Regions from separate parts of the Brevibacillus sp. HB1.3 genome, predicted to be linked through region 1. Evidence: riboswitches for the same ligand, from Rfam matches in the RefSeq annotation. Region 1 holds a riboswitch; each other region holds the start of a gene.

The links. A riboswitch is a leader RNA that binds a small molecule or an ion and turns the genes downstream of it on or off. The one in region 1 is predicted to bind S-adenosylmethionine.
Region 2: linked by a shared signal. The riboswitch ahead of HPY31_RS09025 (homoserine dehydrogenase) and the one ahead of HPY31_RS06480 (MetQ/NlpA family ABC transporter substrate-binding protein) in region 1 are both predicted to bind S-adenosylmethionine.
Region 3: linked by a shared signal. The riboswitch ahead of HPY31_RS24265 (methionine ABC transporter ATP-binding protein) and the one ahead of HPY31_RS06480 (MetQ/NlpA family ABC transporter substrate-binding protein) in region 1 are both predicted to bind S-adenosylmethionine.

Annotation. Positions count from the first base shown of each region.
Region 1 is NZ_JABMIT010000002.1:391,398-398,667, reverse strand. Features, by position in the region: gene HPY31_RS06485 (methionine ABC transporter ATP-binding protein) at 1-992, opposite strand, end outside; gene HPY31_RS06480 (MetQ/NlpA family ABC transporter substrate-binding protein) at 1,035-1,865, opposite strand; SAM riboswitch class I at 1,968-2,070, opposite strand; gene HPY31_RS06475 (hypothetical protein) at 2,291-2,647, shown strand; gene HPY31_RS06470 (ABC transporter substrate-binding protein) at 2,844-3,917, shown strand; gene HPY31_RS06465 (nucleoside hydrolase) at 4,016-4,945, shown strand; gene HPY31_RS06460 (ABC transporter permease) at 4,972-5,793, shown strand; gene HPY31_RS06455 (ABC transporter permease) at 5,799-6,587, shown strand; gene HPY31_RS06450 (ABC transporter ATP-binding protein) at 6,603-7,270, shown strand, end outside.
Region 2 is NZ_JABMIT010000003.1:294,978-302,247, reverse strand. Features, by position in the region: gene HPY31_RS09045 (CcdC family protein) at 1-276, shown strand, start outside; gene HPY31_RS09040 (arsenic resistance protein) at 427-1,407, shown strand; gene HPY31_RS09035 (VOC family protein) at 1,462-2,277, opposite strand; gene HPY31_RS09030 (CapA family protein) at 2,356-3,525, shown strand; gene HPY31_RS09025 (homoserine dehydrogenase) at 3,539-4,804, opposite strand; SAM riboswitch class I at 4,891-5,002, opposite strand; SAM riboswitch class I at 5,069-5,175, opposite strand; gene HPY31_RS29005 (hypothetical protein) at 5,270-5,404, opposite strand; gene HPY31_RS09020 (DinB family protein) at 5,522-6,037, opposite strand; gene HPY31_RS09015 (cyclase family protein) at 6,055-6,696, opposite strand; gene HPY31_RS09010 (Gfo/Idh/MocA family protein) at 6,718-7,270, opposite strand, start outside.
Region 3 is NZ_JABMIT010000013.1:56,131-63,400, reverse strand. Features, by position in the region: gene HPY31_RS24275 (GerAB/ArcD/ProY family transporter) at 1-903, shown strand, start outside; gene HPY31_RS24270 (Ger(x)C family spore germination protein) at 903-2,036, shown strand; SAM riboswitch class I at 2,144-2,259, shown strand; gene HPY31_RS24265 (methionine ABC transporter ATP-binding protein) at 2,360-3,373, shown strand; gene HPY31_RS24260 (methionine ABC transporter permease) at 3,374-4,039, shown strand; gene HPY31_RS24255 (MetQ/NlpA family ABC transporter substrate-binding protein) at 4,100-4,939, shown strand; gene HPY31_RS24250 (peptide ABC transporter substrate-binding protein) at 5,129-6,775, shown strand; gene HPY31_RS24245 (SRPBCC family protein) at 6,832-7,270, opposite strand, start outside.

The sequences.
Region 1 (7,270 bases):
GATTCGCGCAAGAAGCGAATGCCATCTTGAATGGGCTGGTCTTCACCAGAAATGTGCAAAAGCAAAATGCCGAGCGCCGTTCCCTTAATGGTCGTAATTGAGCCGTATAACAGATTGGTGCTAATCGGAAAGCGTGCGGACAAGGTGCCAAGAACAGGATCGAGAGCAGCATCTCCGAGAAAAGCAACGCGAACAATTTTGGAAACGGGTCCGGACTCTTTTATCTTGGACAAAATTTCCTGTGGTACCTGATCGTCAAAAACCGTTTTGATAAAATTACGGGTCGTTTGCTCTTGCGGATTGCTGAACACATCCAGAACAGAGCCTTGCTCGATGACGACGCCGTTTTCCATGATGGCTACTTGGTCGCAGATTTTCTTAATGACCTGCATTTCATGGGTAATCAGCACGATGGTCAGGTTAAACTTTCGATTGATGTCGAGCAACAGCTCCAGAATGGATTCGGTTGTTTGCGGATCGAGAGCGGAAGTCGCTTCGTCACAGAGCAGAATTTCCGGATCGGTTGCAAGTGCACGAGCGATGCCCACCCGTTGCTTTTGTCCACCGGATAGCTGAGAAGGATAAGCGTTTGCTTTATCAGACAAGCCAACCAAGCCGAGAAGGTCTTCTACCTTGCGCTTAATGACATCTTTGGGGACGCGATTCATCCGCAAGATTTCCGCCACATTGTCAAAGACATTATAGGAAGAGAGCAGGTTGAAGTGTTGAAAAATAATCCCGATCTTTTTGCGAGCTTGCCGCAGCTCTTTTTCCTTGAGGGTCAGCATGTTCTGGCCATTGACGATCACAGAACCGCTGGTCGGCTTCTCCAACAGGTTGATGGTACGGAGCAGGGTACTTTTCCCCGCTCCGCTAAAGCCGATCACCCCGTAGATTTGCCCTTTTTCCACCTGCAGGGATACGCCCTTCAATGCTTTTACCTGCTTGTTTCCTACTTGATACGACTTATGAATATCGGTTAGCTGTATCATAACGAGTTCTCCTTGTTGTTCTTGATGTTCCTGGCGTCGAGCTTACCAGGACGGCAGTACAGCTCCTTCAAAGCGTTCGTCGATGAATTTTTTCACTTCTTCCGAACGGTAGATGTCCACCAGCTTTTTGACGGCGGGGTTGTCTTTGTTGGTTTCGTTGACTGCCAAGATATTTACGTATGGAGAGTCAGCCGTCTCAGCGAAGATCGCGTCTTTTTTCGGGGAGTAGCCAGCTTCCATTGCGAAGTTCGTATTAATCGAAGCAACCTCTACGTTGCTCAGCGAGCGTGCCAGGAAAGCAGCCTCCAGCTCTTTGAATTGCAAATTTTTCGGGTTTTCCACGATGTCCAGTGGTGTTGCGTTGTCACCCACGCCATCCTTGAGCTTAATCAAGCCCGCTGCCTGATAGAGCAGCAAGGCACGTGCTCGGTTGGTCGGGTCGTTTTGAATGCCGACAACGCCGCCAGCCGGGATGTCCTCGACTTTTTTATGCTTGGTGGAGTACAGACCCATCGGGTACGTCACGGTTTTTCCGACCTCGACGATCTTTGTTTTGTGATCTTGATTAAACTTCGCCAAGAACGGGATGGTTTGGAAGCTGTTTACATCGAGATTTCCTTTATCGAGAGCTTGGTTCGGCTGTACGTAATCGTTGAAAACGACGACTTCGACATCGAGTCCTTTGCCTTTGGCGACTTCTTTTACTTTGTTGAGAATTTCTTCGTGTGGGCCGCCAGTGACACCCACTTTGAGTGAGGTTTGCTCAGCAGCAGTGCCACCGTTAGCAGGCGCAGCTTCTTGTTTACCCCCGCAAGCCGTTACGAGCGATGCAGCGAGCAGTAGTGTAGTGAGTAGTAGACCAGTCTTTTTCATGAAAATACCCCTTTTCTCTGGATGTAAGATGGAAAAGAAAAAAGCCTCTTCCGACAGAAGAGGCGAAAACTGCAAGTATGTAACCACACTGCAACAATACCTCTCTTATCTGTCGGAATAAATTCCGCTGGATTTGGCACCGTATCGTTTGCGATAGGTTGCCGAGGTGTCATAGGGCCAGTCCCTCAACCTCTCTTCATAAGAGAATGTGCTATGAAATTATCATTCCAAACATTGTTGTTAATTCTTATTTGGATAGTTGGATTATAACGACTGATTTTTTCGGTGTCAACAGTTTTTGCAAACGAATGACTTGGTGGAAAAATGTGAAATTGATCTAAATACGAATATTCTATTGAAGAATGAAAAAATCATATGTATAATGAGAGCGAATGAACCCGATGCCAGCTATCGCAGGTGATGACATGACTCTCGTGGACTCCAATGAAACTAGAAAAAAGCTGTCTGCCATCTATAATGAGATAGCAAAAGAGTTGTTCGGATTTGGAACGACTTTGCTCCGAGTCACGATTGAAAATCAAATGATTACGTTCCAAGCTAAGCATCGCCGCTCTCCGCGCTCACAAGCGTTGGAAGGAGAAGCACCGGCCCTTAAGCTCGAAGTCGATTTTCGCATGTCCCTTCTTTATAAGAAGAGACTGAGAGAACGACTGGAAGAAGAGATGGGGTTGCCGTTGGAAGCCGTGCTCAGGGACTATGATGCGCCTACGCAGTGGGCGATCACGAATGTTATTTTAGCTGAATCAGAACTGAATACCTGACGCAATCGTTCGGATTTTCTCTTTTGATCTATCTTAAGGGGAGACCGTAGACTTTGCGTAAAACGGGTGTCACTTCTCTTTGTTTACGAAGAAAAGTGCTCTTGTTTAGAATGATACGTTCTAATCAAGGGTACTTTTCTTTTTATTGTATCACCATATTTTGTCATCAAATGAACCCAACTGGAGGAGAATTACGATGAAGAAATTACTTGCTGGAATCCTGTCTTTTTCTATGATGTCACTGGCTCTCGCTGGCTGTGGCAGCAATGGTCAACCACAAGCGGGGGGAGCTGGCGGCGAAGCCAAGGGCGAGCCACAAAAGCTGGTCATCTCTACATGGGGCTTCTCCGAAGACTTTTTCCGCAAAGAAGTATACGAGCCGTTTGAAAAAGAACATAACGTGAAAATCGTGCTGGAAATCGGGAACAACGCAGAGCGTCTGAACAAAGTTCGCCAAGGAAGCTCCGATGTAGACTTGATCTACCTCTCTGACTACTATGCACAGCAAGGGATTGAGAGTGGCGCATTTGAAAAAATCGACCGCAGCCGCATCCCGAACCTGGATCAAATCTACGACATCGCCAAAGCACCACTGGGCGAGGAGTACGGTCCAGCTTACACGATTGGCCAATTCGGGATTGCCTACAATCCAAAGCTCGTAAAAACTGAGATCAAGGATTGGAAAGATCTGTGGAACCCAGAGCTGACAGGCAAGCTGACACTGCCAAGCATTACGTCCACAACTGGTCCGATGGTTCTCGACAGTGCTTCTGCGGTCGCGGGCAGCAAGGAATTTAACGAGGATCAAGCCTTCGCGAAAATGAAAGAAGTCAACAAAAGTGTCGTGAAGTTCTACGATAAGACCTCTGAATACGTGAACATGTTTGGACAAGAAGAAATCGGCGTAGGACCGATCATGGAAATGTACTTCAAAGACATCAAAGCCGCTGTTCCAGAAGCTGTTTTCGTACAACCTGCAAGCGGCGGATATGCGGTTATGAATACGGTTAACATCGTAAAAGGCTCGAAAAACAAAGCACTCGCAGAAGACTTCATCAACTATCAGCTGAGCAAGGAAGTTCAGGAGAAAACAGCAAAAGCGAAAATCGATTCCCCTGTAAACAAGACCGTTCAACTGACAGAAGAAGAAGCAAAAGGTGTAACGTACGGGGAAGAAACCGTAAGCAAGCTGAAAAAGCTGGACATGAAATTCGTAAACGAGCACTCCAAAGCATGGATTGACCGTTGGAATCGTGAAATCACGCAATAACGTACGATAGAAAAACAAGGGGCGAGGGTATAGACAATTCGGATATACCCTCGTTTTCCAACGTATAGGAATTTATATGAACGTGAGGAGGACCACTTGTGAAAAAGATCATTCTTGACGTCGATACGGGCATTGACGATGCGCTTGGCATTATTCTCGCTGTGAAAAGCGGGCAATTCGATCTAGTTGGTATTACTACGGTGAATGGCAACGTATCGCTGCGAAAAGCCACGGAAAACACGTGCAAAATTCTTGATTTCTTGCAAGTCGGTGAGCAAATCCCTGTCATCTGTGGAGCGTCTGAACCGTTGTTGCGGCCTCTGTTTTTCGAGCATGCCGTACATGGTGAGGATGGTTTGGGCGGTGCCCTTGCTGGAGTTCCGATTTACAAGGAACCGACTACTGGCTTTGCCCCTGATTTCATCGTAGAAAACGTACTTGCTCATTCTGGAGAAATTACGCTCGTCATGACGGGGCCGCTGACCAATTTGGCTTTGGCGGTGAAAAAATGTCCGGAGCTTGTTCAACACGTCAAGGAAGTCATTTTCATGGGTGGAGTGGTCCGCGAGCATGGCAATGTGACGCCAGTTGCGGAGTACAACATGTACGTCGATCCAGAGGCAGTGAAGGTCGTATTTCATGCCGGATTCCCGCAATTGACGATGGTTGGCCTGGATGTAACGCGAAGAGTGCTGCTGAATGAGGAGCATATTCGCGGACTAGGAGATACCCCGATGGGCGAGTACGTGAGACAGAGTACGTCTGATTACCTTCATCGCTATTTTCAGCGAAATGGCATCTATGCGTGCGCTATGCATGATCCGTTGGCTGTCGCGGTCGCACTCGATCCGAAGCTGGTGAAGACGCAGAAGTTATATGTAGATATCGAAACGAGAAGTGAGCTGTGCGATGGGCAAACGGTTTGCGACTTTCAAAACCGCCTGAAAAAAGAACCGAACATAAACGTCTGTCTGGACGTAGATGCAGATGCGTTCTTTGCGCGTTTTCTCGGCGCATTGAAAGCCTGACGATACCGTGAACAGGAGTTAATCAGATGAGAAAAACGGGTCTTTATTTATTGCTGTTGCCGGGTGTGCTGTTTTTGACGCTGTTCATGGTCATTCCAATCGTGATGACGATTGCGTCCACCTTTTATCAAGAGGGTAGCTTTACGATCCAAGGCTATCTCCAATTTCTTACCGACGCGTACTTCCTGAAAATTATGCTGACAACGTTGCAGGTCAGTCTGGTCACGACGATTGCGTGTGTTCTGATCGGTTTTCCTGCCGCGTACTACATTTCCAAGCTCGGCCCACGCAAAAAAGGCATCCTGCTGGCATTGGCGATTTTTCCTTTGCTGACCAGCTCTGTCGTGCGGTCGTTCTCTTGGATGATTATTCTCGGAAAAAAGGGCTTATTGAACAGCTCGCTGCTTGCAATCGGGCTCATCGATAAGCCGTTGGAAATATTGTATACGCCGACTGCGATGATGATTGGTTTGATTCATCTGTTCCTGCCGCTGATCATTATTACGCTGGTAGGGGTGATGGAAAACATCGACCCAGACTTGCTGAAGGCGGCGGAAAGCTTGGGTGCTTCCAAGTTGACTGCCTTCTGGAAGGTCATTGTGCCACTTAGTGTACCGGGACTCATCATCGGTAGCATTCTCGTGTTTGTCGGAAGCTTGACCGCCTACACCACGCCTGCCCTGCTAGGTGGAAAACAGCGGGTCATCTCCACGTTCCTCTATCAAAATGCGATTACACTCAATGACTGGCATTTGGCATCCGTCATTGCCACGATCATGATTGTCATTACATTTGTCGTCATCTACTTCATGAACAAGCTGGCGACGAAATTAAATCCGAAGGGGTAGAAGCTATGCAGGAGAAAAATCGCGGGTTGGCCCTGTTTACCTCTCTCGTCTTTCTGTTTTTGCTAGGGCCGCTCATTATCATTTCTTTTACGTCGTTTGAGCCGGGGAGCGTCTTGAAGTTTCCGCCGGAGGGTTTTTCCTGGCGGTGGTACGAAAACATTTTCCATGTAGAAATGTTCATGACGACGTTCAAGACGTCGATGTTCGTTTCCCTGCTGGGCAACCTCTTGGCGCTCTTGTTGGGGATTCCGGCAGCCTATGCGCTCAGTCGCTTTGATTTTCGCGGCAAAGGCATCTTGAATGGCGTTTTCATCTCACCTGTCCTGATTCCGGGTATCGTGATGGGCTTTGCCATGCTGAAATACGTCATTGTCGTATATAATTTGCCGATTTATGCGGGACTTCTCGTCGGTCATACGGTGCTGATGCTTCCGTTTATCATTCGCGTCATTGCTTCTTCCTTGTCCAACTTTGACTTCGCCATTGAAGAAGCGGCGTTAAGCCTTGGGGCAGGTCGCCTCGAAACCTTTTTCAAAGTCGTCTTGCCGAATATTCGCTCCGGGATTATAGCTGCAATTCTGATCGCTTTTCTGGAGTCGTTCAACAACGTAGATATCTCTGTTTTCATGACGGGACCAGGGGTAAGCACGCTGCCGATCCAGATGCTGACGTACGTAGAAAACAACTTCGATCCGACGATCGCCGCGATTTCTGTGCTGCTCATGATTTTTACGGCTATTCTCATGTTCATCATTGAACGTCTGATGGGGCTTTCCTACTTTACAAAACGATAACGGAGGCATCAACTCATGGCATTGCTCACGCTGGAAAACGTATCGGTTGCCTATGACAATCAATATATTTTGCAAAACTTCAATCTCAATATCGAAAAAGGACAGCTTATCTCTTTGCTCGGTCCAAGCGGTTGCGGAAAGACGACGACGCTGCGTTTGATTGCGGGTTTTCTGGAAGCAAAAGATGGACGATTCATGTTTGAAGGAAAAGATTATACGCGCGTTCCGGTCAACAAGCGCAACTTCGGGTTTGTGTTTCAGAGCTATGCACTGTTTCCGCACCTTTCTGTTTTCGATAACGTGGCGTTCGGTCTGCGCCTGCGCAAGGTCAATGAAACAGAGGTAAAGACCCGGGTACAGCAAATTCTCGAAGTCGTGAGCCTCGGCGGCTACGAAAAGCGTTTCCCGAAAGAGCTGTCCGGCGGTCAAAGACAGCGCGTGGCAATTGCGCGTGCATTGGTGATTCAGCCTGACCTGTTGCTGTTCGATGAGCCGCTCAGTAACCTCGATGCCAACCTGCGGATCAACATGCGCGTAGAAATCCGTCGCATTCAGCAGGAGCTGGGAATTACGACTGTGTATGTATCGCATGACCAGGAGGAGTGCTTCTCCATTTCTGATCAGGTGGCGATCATGAACAAGGGTGTGATCGAGCAGCTCGACGATCCAGCCACGATTTTTAA
Region 2 (7,270 bases), on a different contig from region 1:
GTGGTTGGGGTAATCTTTTCGATTCCGTTGATTATGACGTCACGCTTCGAAATCATTGGGCAAGATGTGTATTTGAAACGGTCCCGTGCGTTTTTCTTCATTTTGTCCGGTCTGTTGGTCATCCGGCTGATTATTAAACTGTTGATCAATGATAGCTTTACACCGATTCAAACAGGTGGACTGTTCTTCTTGCTCGCATTTGGTATGCTCGTGCCTTGGCGTATCGCGATGCTGGTGATGTACCGGAATTTAACCAAAAAGACGTTTGGCACCTAGTAAAAAAACCACCTCCCTTTCGAGGTGGTTTTTGGTTTGCTCCCTGCCCCGGAGCGTAAAAACGGGCAACGTCGCTATGTCTTACATGGTCAGAATGCTTGGAGAAGATTGAAAAATACGGGTTCGTGTTAGGAAGGGGAAGTGCAGGAAGTGATTTCAAGAGAAGAATTGGAAAAGAATCAAGTATGGCTCTATGCTTTCGTACTACTGATTGCCGCTGGAGTAGGCTTGTTATGGCCAGCATCCAGTGAGAGCTTAGATAGCATGATATCGTTCATACTTGCCATCTTACTGTATGCGATGTTTGCCCAAATACCGTTTTTTCGTTTAAAAGAGGCATTATCGAATCGAAAGTTCATTTATGCACTGCTTGTTACGAATTACATAGCGATACCTATCCTTGTTTGGGGGTTGACCCATTTCCTTCCAAACGATCCAGCAATACGATTAGGTGTACTTCTCGTTTTGCTTACTCCCTGCATTGATTATGTTATCGTCTTTACACAACTTGGGAGAGGGAACGAGAAGCTTGTTCTGGTTTCAACCCCTATACTCTTTGTTACCCAAATGCTTTTATTACCTATTTATCTAGGGCTTTTTATGGGCAAGACATCGGCGGAAATTGTGAGTGTCGGACCGTTTTTCGAAGCATTTTTTGGTCTTATTGTTGCTCCACTGGTACTTGCTCTCCTTACGCAATGGTGGTCTAGACGCCAACCATACGGAGAACGTTTTCTTGATGCTACAGCATGGCTTCCTGTGCCTTTTATGGCACTAACCCTTTTTATTGTTGTTGCCTCTCAGATCTCTAAACTATATACTTCTTTTCATTTTATTAGCCAAGTGATTCCCGTTTATGTAGCCTTTATGGCCATAGCACCAATTCTTGCATGTATCGTTTCTCGTATATTCCGTTTAGATACTGGAGCAGGGCGGGCTCTTATCTTTAGTGCAGGAACCCGAAACTCTCTTGTCGTTCTTCCTTTTGCACTGGCGCTACCTGAACCTTTAAACGGGGTAGTGTCTGCTGTCATCGTCACGCAAACCATTGTAGAGCTGATTGGGGAACTATTCTATATTCGTCTTGTTCCACATGTACTTTTACGAGAGACGAAGGGAAATGCTGATTAAACGATCTACAAGGGTGGTGTCAACTTCATTGGTACCACCCCTTGTTCTAAATAACTATTCCAGCTCTGCTAGAAAGTAAGATCCTCCACCAATCGTATACTCGCTATTCGTCCCACTTCCTGCCAACCTCGCAAAAAACGGTCTTTGCCCGCGTTTTTTCCATGCAGTCTGTGCCATTCCCTCCTCAGTCGGTTGGCAAAGTACTACATTTCCACCCGGAAGTTCAAACGCTTGGCAGATAGCCCCCAGTTCTTTATCGTGGAATACTTCGCTCTTCTCCCACCCAAACCAGCTTTGCCAACGTGCTGTTGCTTCTTCCAGATCCGTCACGGCATACCCTACAGACTTGAGTTGGGCAGCACCGTTCGGATGTACGCCAATGATGCCGCGATTAGTCAAATCTTCTCTTCTCTCTGTATCGGTTTGCGACCATTCAATGAGAAAGGGTGGGAGAAGAGTACTCTCAGCATCTTCGAGGAACAACATCCGCCATCGAAGCGTCGTGCCATCCTCACGCGTACGACTTCCCGCAACAGGTCCCGTAACCTGCAAGCCTTGGCCTCGCAAGCGCTCTGCCCACGCATCCATCTCGTTGGTCCGAAGCGCAATCTGACCAAATCCTTCTCCCTTTGCCTCATCCTCGATGCATTGACGTATGAGCGGATTCTTTGATTGTCGAGCAAGCTCAGGGTGTTCAACCGCCAAAAACTCAACATAGGAAAGCCCGAAATAACTAAGGCTATTCCATGTCCCCCAAGACGCATGACGCCCTCCAGCTACCGCATGAAAACCCGCTTGGCAAAATTGCTCTGCTGCTTCCTGAGGAGTCCGATGTACAAAATGAACCAAATGATCAAAAGTTAATTGCACCTTTTTTCTCCCCTTTTTCGTATTACTTATAGGATATCAAAATTCATTTATGTAAGGATAGAAAGACAAGGGGGAAAAATGAACGAGAACAGATCAAGCCGGATACATGCTCGGCGCAAGCGCTCACGCAGAAAATGGGCACGTGTGGGAAAGAACACGCTCCTCTTTAGCGTGTTGGCCATCTTCGTCGTCGGAACCTACTACCTATTCCAAACTGCCATGGATAGAGAACATGCCAACCCGAACACCCAGCCTGCTCCTGATAATACCGCGAACCAAAAGTCTTCCGTGCAGCTCACCTTTGTCGGTGACATTATGATGTCAGGAAACGTTGAGAAAACCTTACTTATAAACAGCTATGACTACCCATACAAACATGTAAGCTCGCTCTTTTTGCAAGATGATATCACCATTGCCAATTTGGAGACGCCGATTACCGCCACAGGTGTTGCTGCTCAAAACAAGGAGTATGTTTACAAATCATCGCCACTTGCTGTTCCTGCCATGAAAAACGCTGGAATTGATGTGGTGAATCTGGCCAATAACCATTCCATGGACCAAGGTGTTCCGGGATTGCTGGATACCTTTGACGCTTTAGACGAAAACCGAATAAAATACGTCGGTGCCGGTAAGGATGCAAGCCGCGCCTATTCACCTGTTTTCCTAGAAAAGAACGGCATCAAGATCGCGATTCTCGGCTTCAGCAGGGTCATTCCCGAAACGAGCTGGTTTGCAGGGAATTCCCAACCAGGTATGGCCGCTTCCTATGATCCTACACTAGCAGTGAAAGCGATCCAGGATGCGAACAGCCAAGCGGATCTCGTGGTGGTGATTGCACACTGGGGCAAAGAACGCTCCGATTATCCTGTCGATCATCAAAAAGAGCTGTCTCGTGCCTACATCGATGCTGGTGCAGATTTGGTTATCGGCGGTCATCCCCACGTACTGCAAGGCTTTGAACGATACAACGACAAATGGATTGCATACAGTCTTGGCAATTTCATTTTCACACGATCAAATGAACCCAAGACTTGGGAAACGATGGTCCTGCAAGCAAACTGTACCAAGAGCGGTGATTGTGAGCTGACGATGCTTCCCTATCATGCAGAATTGGGACAGGCTGTACCCATGAATGAAAGCAACGGAGCTGCCCTGTTAAAGCGCATTGAATCCATTTCTGAGCATGTCGACATACAAAGTGACGGGCGTGTGCAGCCACGTGTAAAGGCAGTGGAGACTGCTCCCTGATAAAAGAAGCCGTTTACGCAGATTCAAGAATAGGGAAGCAGCGCACTTCTAAGCCAAAATCATTTTTCAATAAGGACTCATGCTGTTCACTGATTCCCGTCACAATCAACCCTGCGCGCAAGACGCCCCCCAAATCGAATTGAACTTTTAGTTTATGCACGTTCACTCCTGCCTGCTGAAGGAAATGCAAGACACGATCTGGCGTCGCAGTATGACATGAGCCCTCTAGATAACATAGGACGTGTTCTGCCGAATCCACCGTGCCTCCAGCTTTGTCAGCCGTTTTTTCTTTCCAGGTAGGATGCGGTGTGAATGGCTGTGTCAATAAATAGGCCAAATCCTCCACGACTGCACTTGCTGTTGGGAGCTCTCCTGCCCCTCTTCCTGTAAACAACAAGTCTCCCACGATGTTGCCGGATAGCTGGACAGCATTAAACGCATCGTGGATTTGCGCCAACGGATGGCTCAGCGGAAGCATGGTTGGTTCAACAGATAGGCGAATGCCTTTTTCGGCTTGATAAGCCTGCGCGATCAGCTTAATCCGGTACCCTAAGTCGCTTGCAATCCGAATGTGACCTGCAGACAAATCTGCAATTCCTTTGCGAACAACATCCGCTAAAGGCAGCGATTCCCCATAAACAAGCTGTGCCAGGATATACAATTTGTACATAGCATCAAAGCCTTCTACATCCGAACGAGGGTCTGCTTCCGCATAGCCCAGCTCCTGTGCTTGCTTGAGCACCTCCTGGTAGGAGAGCTGCTCTGCTTCCATTTTCGTCAAAATGAAGTTCGTTGTTCCGTTGAGAATACCGCGAACGCCTTGGATATCGTTCGTACGCAGGAACTGCCGGAGCACACTCAAGATCGGGATACCCCCAGCCACACTCGCTTCATAGGCAAGATGCACTTGATGCTGATTTGCCAAATCGACTAGCTCTGTTCCTTTTTTCGCCAGGAGTTCTTTGTTGGCGGTTACCACATGGCAGCCCTTTTCGATCAAAGCACGTACGTAGTCATAGGTAGGTTCTACACCGCCCATGACCTCCACCACAATATCCACATCGCTTCTCAATACATCCTCAAAATCTGTCGTCAGTAAAGCCGGGTCGACATGAACCGCCCGCTCTTTTTCCGAGTCACGCACCAATGCCTTGACGATCTCAATTCGTTTTCCCAGACGAGAAGCCAGCTTCTCCTGTTGTGAACGGATCGTTTTGATTACGCCCCCACCCACTGTCCCCAATCCCAATAATCCCACACGTACTACTTCTGCACTCATCCTTACCACCCCATACCCCGAATTTTAGATAAAAAGAAAAGCCATCTTCGATAAGAAGAAGGCTTGATAGCAGCTAATGCTCCCCCTCCTTATCTCCCAGGACGTATATGTCCTGCAGGAATTGGCACCTTGTCACAAAATATGCGTGACGGTTGCCGGGCTTCATCGGGCCAGTCCCTCCACCTCTCTGGATAAAGAAAATATGAAATTTAAAAAAACCTTCTTCGCTAAGAAGAAGGTTCATCTACTAATGGAGTAACCCGCTTCTTATCTTTCGAGACGAAACGTCTCGCAGGAATTGGCACCTTGTTGCAATATGCAACGGTTGCCGGGCTTCATCGGGCCAGACCCTCCACCTCTCTGGATAAGAACCATTTATGCTGTTGAGCTTTATTCTAAGAAATTCCAAGGCAAGCGTCAACAAAATTCTTTCTTTTCTGATTGCAAGCTGATCTGGCAAGGCTTTCAGTTGTGGGTGAACAGGCTTTCTACCTCTTCCATACTGCAGCAGGCACAATGAAATACGCCCTCCTGGCATTCCTCAGGCTGCTCTTTTTCCACAACATATCCGCACCATTGGCAAATAAAAAGTTGCATCATTGCTCGCCCTCCTCTTCTATTATTCTGCCCAAAATAAAAAGAGCATTTTCCGCTCGACCGTGACGATCGTTAGAAAATGCCAGAAAAGGAGGGGCATACTTGTCTACTGATTTTACCTTACCCGAAGTACCGTTCTTTCAAAATGCTAGTGTGGTGAGCTTCATGTCCAGCAATCACATAGACCAATGTCCTTGCAGATAGCTTGTTTCCGTTGGCAAGTCCTGTACGCAACCACGCTTCTGGCGAGATTCCTCGCACCTGCGCGATGGTGGAAGCTCGGGCAGCCTTATACTCTTCCAGTAAATCAGACAGGTCTCTTAGCTGAAAACACCCGTGTTCAACAAACGCATTCTCATCAAAACCGACGAGGGGTGTCTGATCTCCTCTTGCGATTCTCAGCAAGCGATAGCTCATGATGCGTTCTGCATCGATGAGATGACCCAAAACCTCTTTAACCGTCCATTTGCCTGGTGCATACCGATAATCAGCTTGCTCGGGCGCAAGGGACGAAAATAACGCGACGATCCTCTCTCCTTGCTGCGTGAGGATCGTTTGGAGCTCCCCCTCTGGTACAAGACCTACATAATAGTCAAAATAAGCAGCATATTCATCTCGCTCTGGTCGTCTGAGCATATGTTTCCCACTCCTCATCATTCGGTTTCGATAGACAAATTACTATGTAAGCCTTCAAACAATAGGACCCTTGCCGGGGCGGCATCCGTGCCGACCAGCTTGAGTGGTGCAGCTACCAGAAAATACTCGCCTGGCGGGACCTCTGCTAGCCGCAAGCCTTCCACGACAATGACTCCCGCTGCAAACAATTTTTTATGTGTGGGGTGACCTTCCTGGCTGCGTTCGATTCCAAGTGCATCGGTACCAATGCCCCGCAACCCCAGCTCACTTACATATTCCGCACCTTCTTCAGACAGAAAGATAAATTCAAAGGAGAACGCCTCTTCAAAAGAGTTTTTTGTTTTAAACAGGACAAAATCTCCTCGCACAAGATCGAAGCTCTCCAAGTCAGCGCGAGTGATCCTGTCCTCGACCGCTGTGAGATCGAGAACCTTGCAAGGGCCCACTAGCTTCTCCAAGGAAATACTTTCGAATGTATCGCCAGCATTCACCATATGCAGGGGAGCATCCACATGGGTACCCGTGTGGAGGTCCATGTCGATTCTCGATTCTGTTACATAACCGTTGGTGGCGGTCCGTATTTTCGGCTGCTTTTCCGGCTTGTTTTTATACACCGTCATTCCTTCGTACACGGTGGCGGTCACATCATACATTTTCATCCCAAACGCCCTCCCTTTTGCCTACTGTTTTTTTCGATCCGCTGGAAAAACAATCCCCATCTGCCTTCTCGCTTCATCCATGACCTGCATGGCCATTTTGGAAACTTCATGCGAATTCGTTGCAGATTGTCTGGCCCCGATCTTCGCCAAGTGTAGAAATTCTCTTATTTCATAATGCATGGTCTTCGGGGTCTGCGGCCTTGCTACTTGCTCGATTCGTCCGTCCCTGTAGCGAATGTCCACTTCTTTGAGATGGTTGATTCGATCGATCACCATCGTAGCGTCCTCCCCTTGAATTTCTGCTGGCTGATAGGAGGTCGTAATTTTCGAGAAGCTAACGATGGCATCCATCTCTCGATACTTCAACAACATACTGCCTTCTCCGTCCACTCCTGAATCAAGCACGATTCCTTCTGCTTTGATCACGTCTGGTCTGCCAAAAAGGATGAGTAACGGATAAAGACAATAAATACCGATGTCCATCAAGGCTCCGTTTGAAAAAGCAGGATCAAAAGCACGTAAAACCTTCCCTTCGCGGTAGGCGTCATAGCGCGAAGAATATTGGCAATTGCTA
Region 3 (7,270 bases), on a different contig from region 1:
GATATTTACGGAATTCAGGAAGATGTGTTTGGAAAGTGGCTGGGAACAGGCATAAGTATCATTTATTTGACCTATTTTTTTGTGTCGGCTGGAGTCATTTTACGTACCTACATTGAAGTTGTCCAAACCTGGATGTTCCCGAATTTACCAACGTGGGTTCTGTCAGGAATCATCCTGTTTCTAGCGTTTTACACAGTCGTAGGGGGGATAAGAGTCATAGCAGGCTTTGCGTTTTTTTCCTTTATGGTCACGATATGGATGATATTTGAGTTATATTTCCCCTTGAAATTTGCCAGGTGGGAGTATTTATTTCCTGTCATGGATACCAGCCTGGAGAACCTTTTCAATGGAATGATTGCCATGTCTTTGACCAGTGCCGGCTTTGAGATCCTCTACGTTGCCTATCCATATGTACAAAATAAAGAGAAGGTACACAAAAGTGTACAGTTGGGGGTGCTGGTGACGTATCTGATCTATTTGCTTGTCATGATTGTGGCGCTGGTCTTTTTTAGTCAGGGTCAGCTCATGAGAACGATCTGGGCGACACTCAATATGCAAAAGATGGTGTACCTCCCTATTCTGGAAAGGTTTGAACTGGTTGTCATTTCGTTATGGCTTCTCGTGATCTTGCCGAATATTATGCTGTATTTGTGGGCTTCTGCCCGAGGTCTCAAGCGCTTGTTCGGATTTAATCTACGTCATTCATTGTATTGGATTATACCCGTGATCTATGTAGCCTCCTTGTTGTTGCTTTCCAGACAGCAGATGAGTCGGATGACGACTATTTACTCGCATATAACTCTGTACATTATTTACGTGTACCCCTATTTTTTGTACCTGATGGTCTGGCTGAAGCAACGAAAGCAAAGGGTGAAACCAACCAGCAAAGGAGAGAGTGCCTGATGCTGCCCAAGCGTCTTTTGGCGTTGTGGTGTTCATGTGTCCTTGTCCTGGCAGGCTGTTCAGATCGGCAAATTTTTGATGAGACAGGACTTGCCACGGCTGTCGGCTATGATCTGTTAAAGGATGGGGACGTTCGGGGGACAGCAATCATGCCTTCCATTAATCCAGAGGCGAAAGAAAAGATACAGGTTTTTTCGGCCACCGGTGAAACCAGCAAGGGAATTCGGGATCGGATAAATTTACAATCAGATAAAAGAGTATTGGGTGGGCAAATTCGTGTCGCACTCTACAATGAAAAATTGGCAAAGCGTGGACTTGGTAGTATCGTTGACACGTTGTATCGGGATTCCTCTATTTCCAGCAGAGTTTATCTTTGCTTATTTGAAGGCGAAACATATGATATGTTAACGCATCGCTATTCGGAAGAAGGGAATATCGGAATCTATTTATACCGTATGATTGAGCAAAATATTGAGGGGGAAAAAATTCCGTCTTCCACTATGCATGAGTTTTTTCGGTCTTATTATGACAAAGGAATCGACCCGATCATGCCGTTCATTACAAAAAAAGGAAATGAGCTGCAAATCAAGGGGATCGCATTGTTTCAAGGGGATCGTTATGTAGGGTGGATCACACCTAAGGAAGCCTTTTTAATCAAGCTCATGCATGGAAAATTCAGGATTGGCAGCTACGATACTTCTGTCCCTGCTCATATTTTTGGCGAGGTACCCAAGAATCGCGGAAGTAAAAAAGACCGTGTGCAGCTTGTCTTTGATACGATTTCCAGCCATTCAAAAATCGAGCTGACCCAAGTATCTCCCCTGATCTTTGATATTCACATCCGATTAAATGCGCGGATTTTGGAATTAACCCTCCCGCTGAAGCTAGAGAATGCCAGGTTGATGAAAATCATGGAACATGCACTGGAAGAAGAGCTCGGAAAAGAACTGCAGAAAGTAGTCCACAAATTGCAGGACCTCAATGTCGATCCCGCTGGTTTCGGGATCGTGTATCGCTCAAATAGAAGGGGCAAGGCAAATATGACGCAGGCTGAATGGAGAAAGATGTTCAAAGACGCGACATTTCGCTTTCACATAAAGTCAACCATCATCCGCAACGGCGTCATGGATTAAAAAAACTTTTCCTGCTATTACTATTGACGTGATATTTTCAAAAAGGATATAATCCGTTTTGTATCATCAAGAAATAGAAAAAACGAACATAATATACGTAGATATCTTTCTTATCAAGAGAGGCGGAGGGACAGGCCCTATGAAGCCCGGCAGCCGGTTCATTTTCGAATGAACGTCGCGGTGCCAATTCCTACAGGATTTTTGGATCTTGTACAGATGAGAAGGGTGGATGCGAACGTATACATTGCGTTGCAGCCCCTTTTTCGTTTGTGAAAAAGGGGTTTTTATATTTTTATCAAGATTATGGTCGGGAGGTGGATGCGTTGATCCAACTGCGTCATTTGCATAAAAGCTATCAAGTACAGGGTAAAACCATCCCAGCGTTAACGGGGATCGACCTTTCCATAGAGCAAGGCGAAATATACGGGATTATCGGACACTCTGGTGCAGGGAAAAGTACGTTGATCCGGTGCATCAATTTGCTAGAGCGCCCAACTTCGGGGGAAGTTATTGTGGACGGCGTCGATTTGACGAAGCTGGATGAAGGGAAGCTGCAAGAAAAGCGCCGCTCAATCGGCATGATTTTTCAGCATTTCAACTTGCTGTCTTCTTCAACGGTCGGCGAAAATGTTGCTTTTCCGCTCAAGCTGGCAAAGCGTTCGAAGGCAGAGATTGATAAGAAAGTAAACGAGCTGCTGAAGCTGGTTGGCTTGGAGGCACATAAGGACAAATATCCGTCTCAGCTGTCTGGCGGACAGAAGCAGCGTGTCGGGATTGCCCGTGCGCTCGCGAATGATCCAAAAGTGCTGCTCTGCGACGAAGCGACATCAGCTCTCGATCCGCAAACGACGAACTCCATTCTGGCACTGCTCTTGGACATCAACCGCAAGCTGGGCTTGACCATTGTGTTGATTACCCACGAGATGCACGTCATTCGCTCCATTTGTGATCGTGTCGGCGTGATTGATGGAGGAAAAATCGTCGAGTCAGGTAACGTACTGGATGTATTCCTTCGTCCAAAGCATCCGACGACACAAGAATTCGTGGAGCAAGTAGCCGATTCTACAGAGCTGCGCGAAGCGGTCGAGCACGAAAAGGCTTCGGGGAACCGCACGATTGCTCGTGTCACCTTCCTCGGAGAAAAAACGTACCAGCCGATCCTTTTCCAAACGATGCAAGAGACTGGTACGGTGTTCAGTATTTTGCAGGGAACGATTTCTCGCATGAAAGATACGCCGTATGGTCAGTTAGTGATCGAGCTGGAAGGCGATGTCGCACAGAATCAAAAGACCATCGAGACGCTGCGCCAACGTGGCTTGGAAGTAGAGGTGATATAAATGGACTGGACATTCGAAAATGTGGATTGGGCTGAAATCGGCGAAGGTACGATGGACACGCTCACGATGCTTGGCTTCTCCACTCTGTTTACCGTCCTGATTGGTTTGCCGTTGGGCATCATTCTGTTTTTGACTTCTCGCGGACAGCTTTTGCAAAACCGCACTTTTTATACGATTGCATCATTCGTTGTCAACGTATTGCGCTCGGTACCATTTATCATTCTGATGATCTTGCTGATTCCAGTAACGAAAATGATCGTAGGGACTTCACTCGGGGTACTGGGTGCCATTCCGCCGCTCGTATTTGGTGCCGCTCCGTTTTTTGCACGTTTGGTGGAAACCTCCCTGCGTGAGATTGATAAGGGCGTGATTGAGGCTGCACAATCTATGGGTGCTTCCAATTGGCAGATTGTCTGGAATGTCCTTTTACCAGAGTCTAGATCCGGTCTGATCGCGGGTATTACGATCACGACGGTAACGCTGGTCTCCTACACGGCAATGTCCGGGGTAATTGGCGGTGGTGGTTTGGGTGACTTGGCGATCCGATACGGTTATCAGCGTTTCCAAACCGATGTTATGGTTGTGACTGTTGTTATTTTGCTGGTGATGGTACAGATCTTACAATCGCTGGGGGACCGTCTGGTTCTGAAATTCAGCCGTAAATAGGATCTTTCCATATAGATTGACAAAAAATAAAACGAAATACATGCAAGGGGGAAATCATTCATGAAAAAGCTAGTCGTATCTGTACTTTCTACTGTGTTGGCATTTTCTTTGGCAGCTTGCGGAGGCAAAACCGAAACAGCACCTGCTCCAGCTGAAGGCGGCGCACAAGGCGGAAAACAGGAAGTAACATTGAAGGTAGGCGCTTCTCCCGTTCCACATGCAGCAATCTTGAAGTTCATTCAACCAAAACTGAAAGAACAAGGCGTGAACTTGGAAGTTCAAGAGTTCACTGATTACGTACAACCTAACGTTCAAGTGAACGAGAAACAACTCGACGCAAACTTCTTCCAGCACAAGCCTTACCTGGAAGACTTCAATAAAGGACAAAACATGAACCTGGTGCCAGTAGTGGCTGTACACATCGAGCCATTCGGCGCTTACAGCAAAAAAATAAAATCTGTAGATGAATTAGCTGATGGCGCAACAATCGCGCTGCCAAACGACGCGACAAACAGCGGTCGTGCACTCGCACTCTTGGAGAAAAACGGTTTGATCAAGCTGAAAGAAGGCGCTGGCATCAGCGGTACAGTGAAAGATGTTGTTGAGAACAAGAAAAACCTGAAATTAAAAGAAGTAGAAGCAGCAATGCTGCCGCGTGTTCTGGAAGAAGTAGATTTGGCGCTGATCAACACGAACTACGCGCTGCAAGCAAAGCTTGTTCCAACCAAAGACGCTCTGTTTATTGAGGATAAAGATACGCCATACGCAAACTTCTTGGTAGCTCGTCCTGACAACAAGGATTCCGAAGCTATGCAAAAGCTGGCAAAAGAACTGAACTCACCTGAAGTGAAAAAGTTCATTGAAGATGAATACAAAGGTGCGATTATTCCAGCGTTCTAATGTAAGAAATTATTGATCGATCAACAAAAACCCAACTGGCCGAAAAGCTGGTTGGGTTTTACTTTTGTTTATAATATAGTGAATTTTCATAAAATTAAATTAAATCTATACTAACCCCGTTTTCAACCCAATTCCGGTCGCGTATATTGTGTTTGAAACAGAAAAATACAGATAAGGGGGAATTTTCTGATGAAACGAAATCTCAAGTTGTTTCTTGGTGCGATGCTGGTCGCTGGAAGCGTGTTAGCTGGATGCTCCACGAGTACGCCATCGACGACAACCCCTCCAGTAGAGGGAAATGCAGCACCCGCTGAAAATCCTGCAAATGCAAAGTCGCAGGTATTTCGGGCGAACATTGTGAGTGAGCCATCGACAGCGGACCCTGGTCTTGCGAAGGATGCCACTTCGGGAGCGATCATTCGTGCTACTTTTGATGGCTTGACGCGCTTCGATTCAAACGCAAAGCCAGTGAATTCAGTAGCATCTGATGTGAAGCTCTCAGATGACAAACTGGTGTATACGTTCACGCTCCGCGACTCCAAGTGGAGCAATGGAGACCCGGTAACTGCCCATGACTTCGTGTATGCATGGAAGCGTGCACTCGGCAAGACCTTTGGTGCCGAGTATGCTTATCAGCTGTACTACATTAAAAATGCGAAGCCGATTCACGAAGGCAAGGTGAACCCTGACGAACTCGGTGCGAGGGCAATCGATGACAAAACACTGGAAGTCACGCTTGAGAATCCAACGCCTTACTTCCTGGAGCTGACGGCTTTCTACACGTACTACCCGGTTAACCAAAAAGTAGTGGAGGCTAATCCAAAATGGGCAAACGAAGCGGCCACGCACGTAAGCAACGGTCCATTTAAGATGACAGCGTGGGAGCACAAGAGCAAAATCGTGCTTGAAAAGAATGAGAACTACTGGGATAAAGACGTAGTAAAGCTCGATCGCATTGAGTTTGCGATGATCGAGGATGATAATACAGCACTGTCCATGTTCGAGAATGGTGAGCTGGATTGGGCAGGCCAGCCACTCGGTGGACTTCCCACAGATGCGATTCCGTCACTAAAAGACGGGGGAAAACTCGTTGTTCATCCAAAAGCGACGATGTACTGGTACAAGATGAATACCACAAAAGGGCCGCTCAGCAATGTGAAAATTCGTAAAGCATTGGCATACTCGGTAGATCGTCAAACCATCGTAGATAACATCACACAAGTCGGACAGGTGCCGACGATGGGGATGTTGCCGCAGTCCATGATTATCAAAAAAGACGGATACTTCAAGGATAATGATGTAGAAACAGCGAAAAAGCTGCTGGAAGAGGGCATGAGAGAGCTCAACGTGACAACGCTGCCTCCGATCACCTTGTCTTACAATCCAAGCGACAGACATAAGAAAATTGCCGAAGCGATTCAGGACCAATGGAAACAAAAGCTAGGCATTGATATAAAGATCATGGTAAAGGAGGCTGCCGTTCATTTGCAGGATATGCATGAACTCAATTACGAGATAGGCCGTATCGGTTGGAATGCAGACTTTAATGATCCGATGAATTACCTGGAAATGTTCCGAGATGGCAAAACAGGCAACAACGACACGGGCTGGGAAGATCCGCGCTATCAAGAGCTGCTGAAACAGTCATCGGTAGAAACTGATCCAGAGAAACGCAAGCAGCTGTTTGCAGAGGCTGAGCAAATCTTTATGGATGCCATGCCGTTGATTCCTCTGTTCACGGATGTGGATGTGTGGGTGCAAAGTGACAAGGTAAAAGGCGTTCAAGTAGATGGGCTCGGATTTATCGACCTCAAGTGGGCAGAAATGACGGAGTAACGAATAGAAAAAAATCCCGAGGCCAACGAAATTGCTGGTCTCGGGGTTCTTTTGTATTAGAAGCCAAAATCAAGTGTCTTGCCTGTCTCCGCATACGTCTTGATCGAAGAGAGCATCATCGGCCAATTGTTGCTGGCACTTGCGTGGGAGGGATGGTTTTCTGTCCATTGATCCTGAATCAGCGTCAGCTTGGTGCAGCCGCCAACCGGTTCTAAGGTAATGGTGACGCGAGTCTGCAATTCCGCATGATTCTCGTAATAGGCAGGACCAGGATGTTCAGTGTAACTGAAAATGTGATGAGGTTCGAACTGCAAAATTTCCCCGTAAACATGCACCGTGTCGTCACCAGCTTTTCCCGGACCAACGTAAGCCATCTCATCGCCTACTTGAAAAGTTGAGCGAATCGTACAGCCAAAGAAAGTACTCTTTACGCCTTCATCGGAAGTAAGGGCATGCCAGACCTGCTCTGGCGTAGCACCAATGTAGAAATCGAAG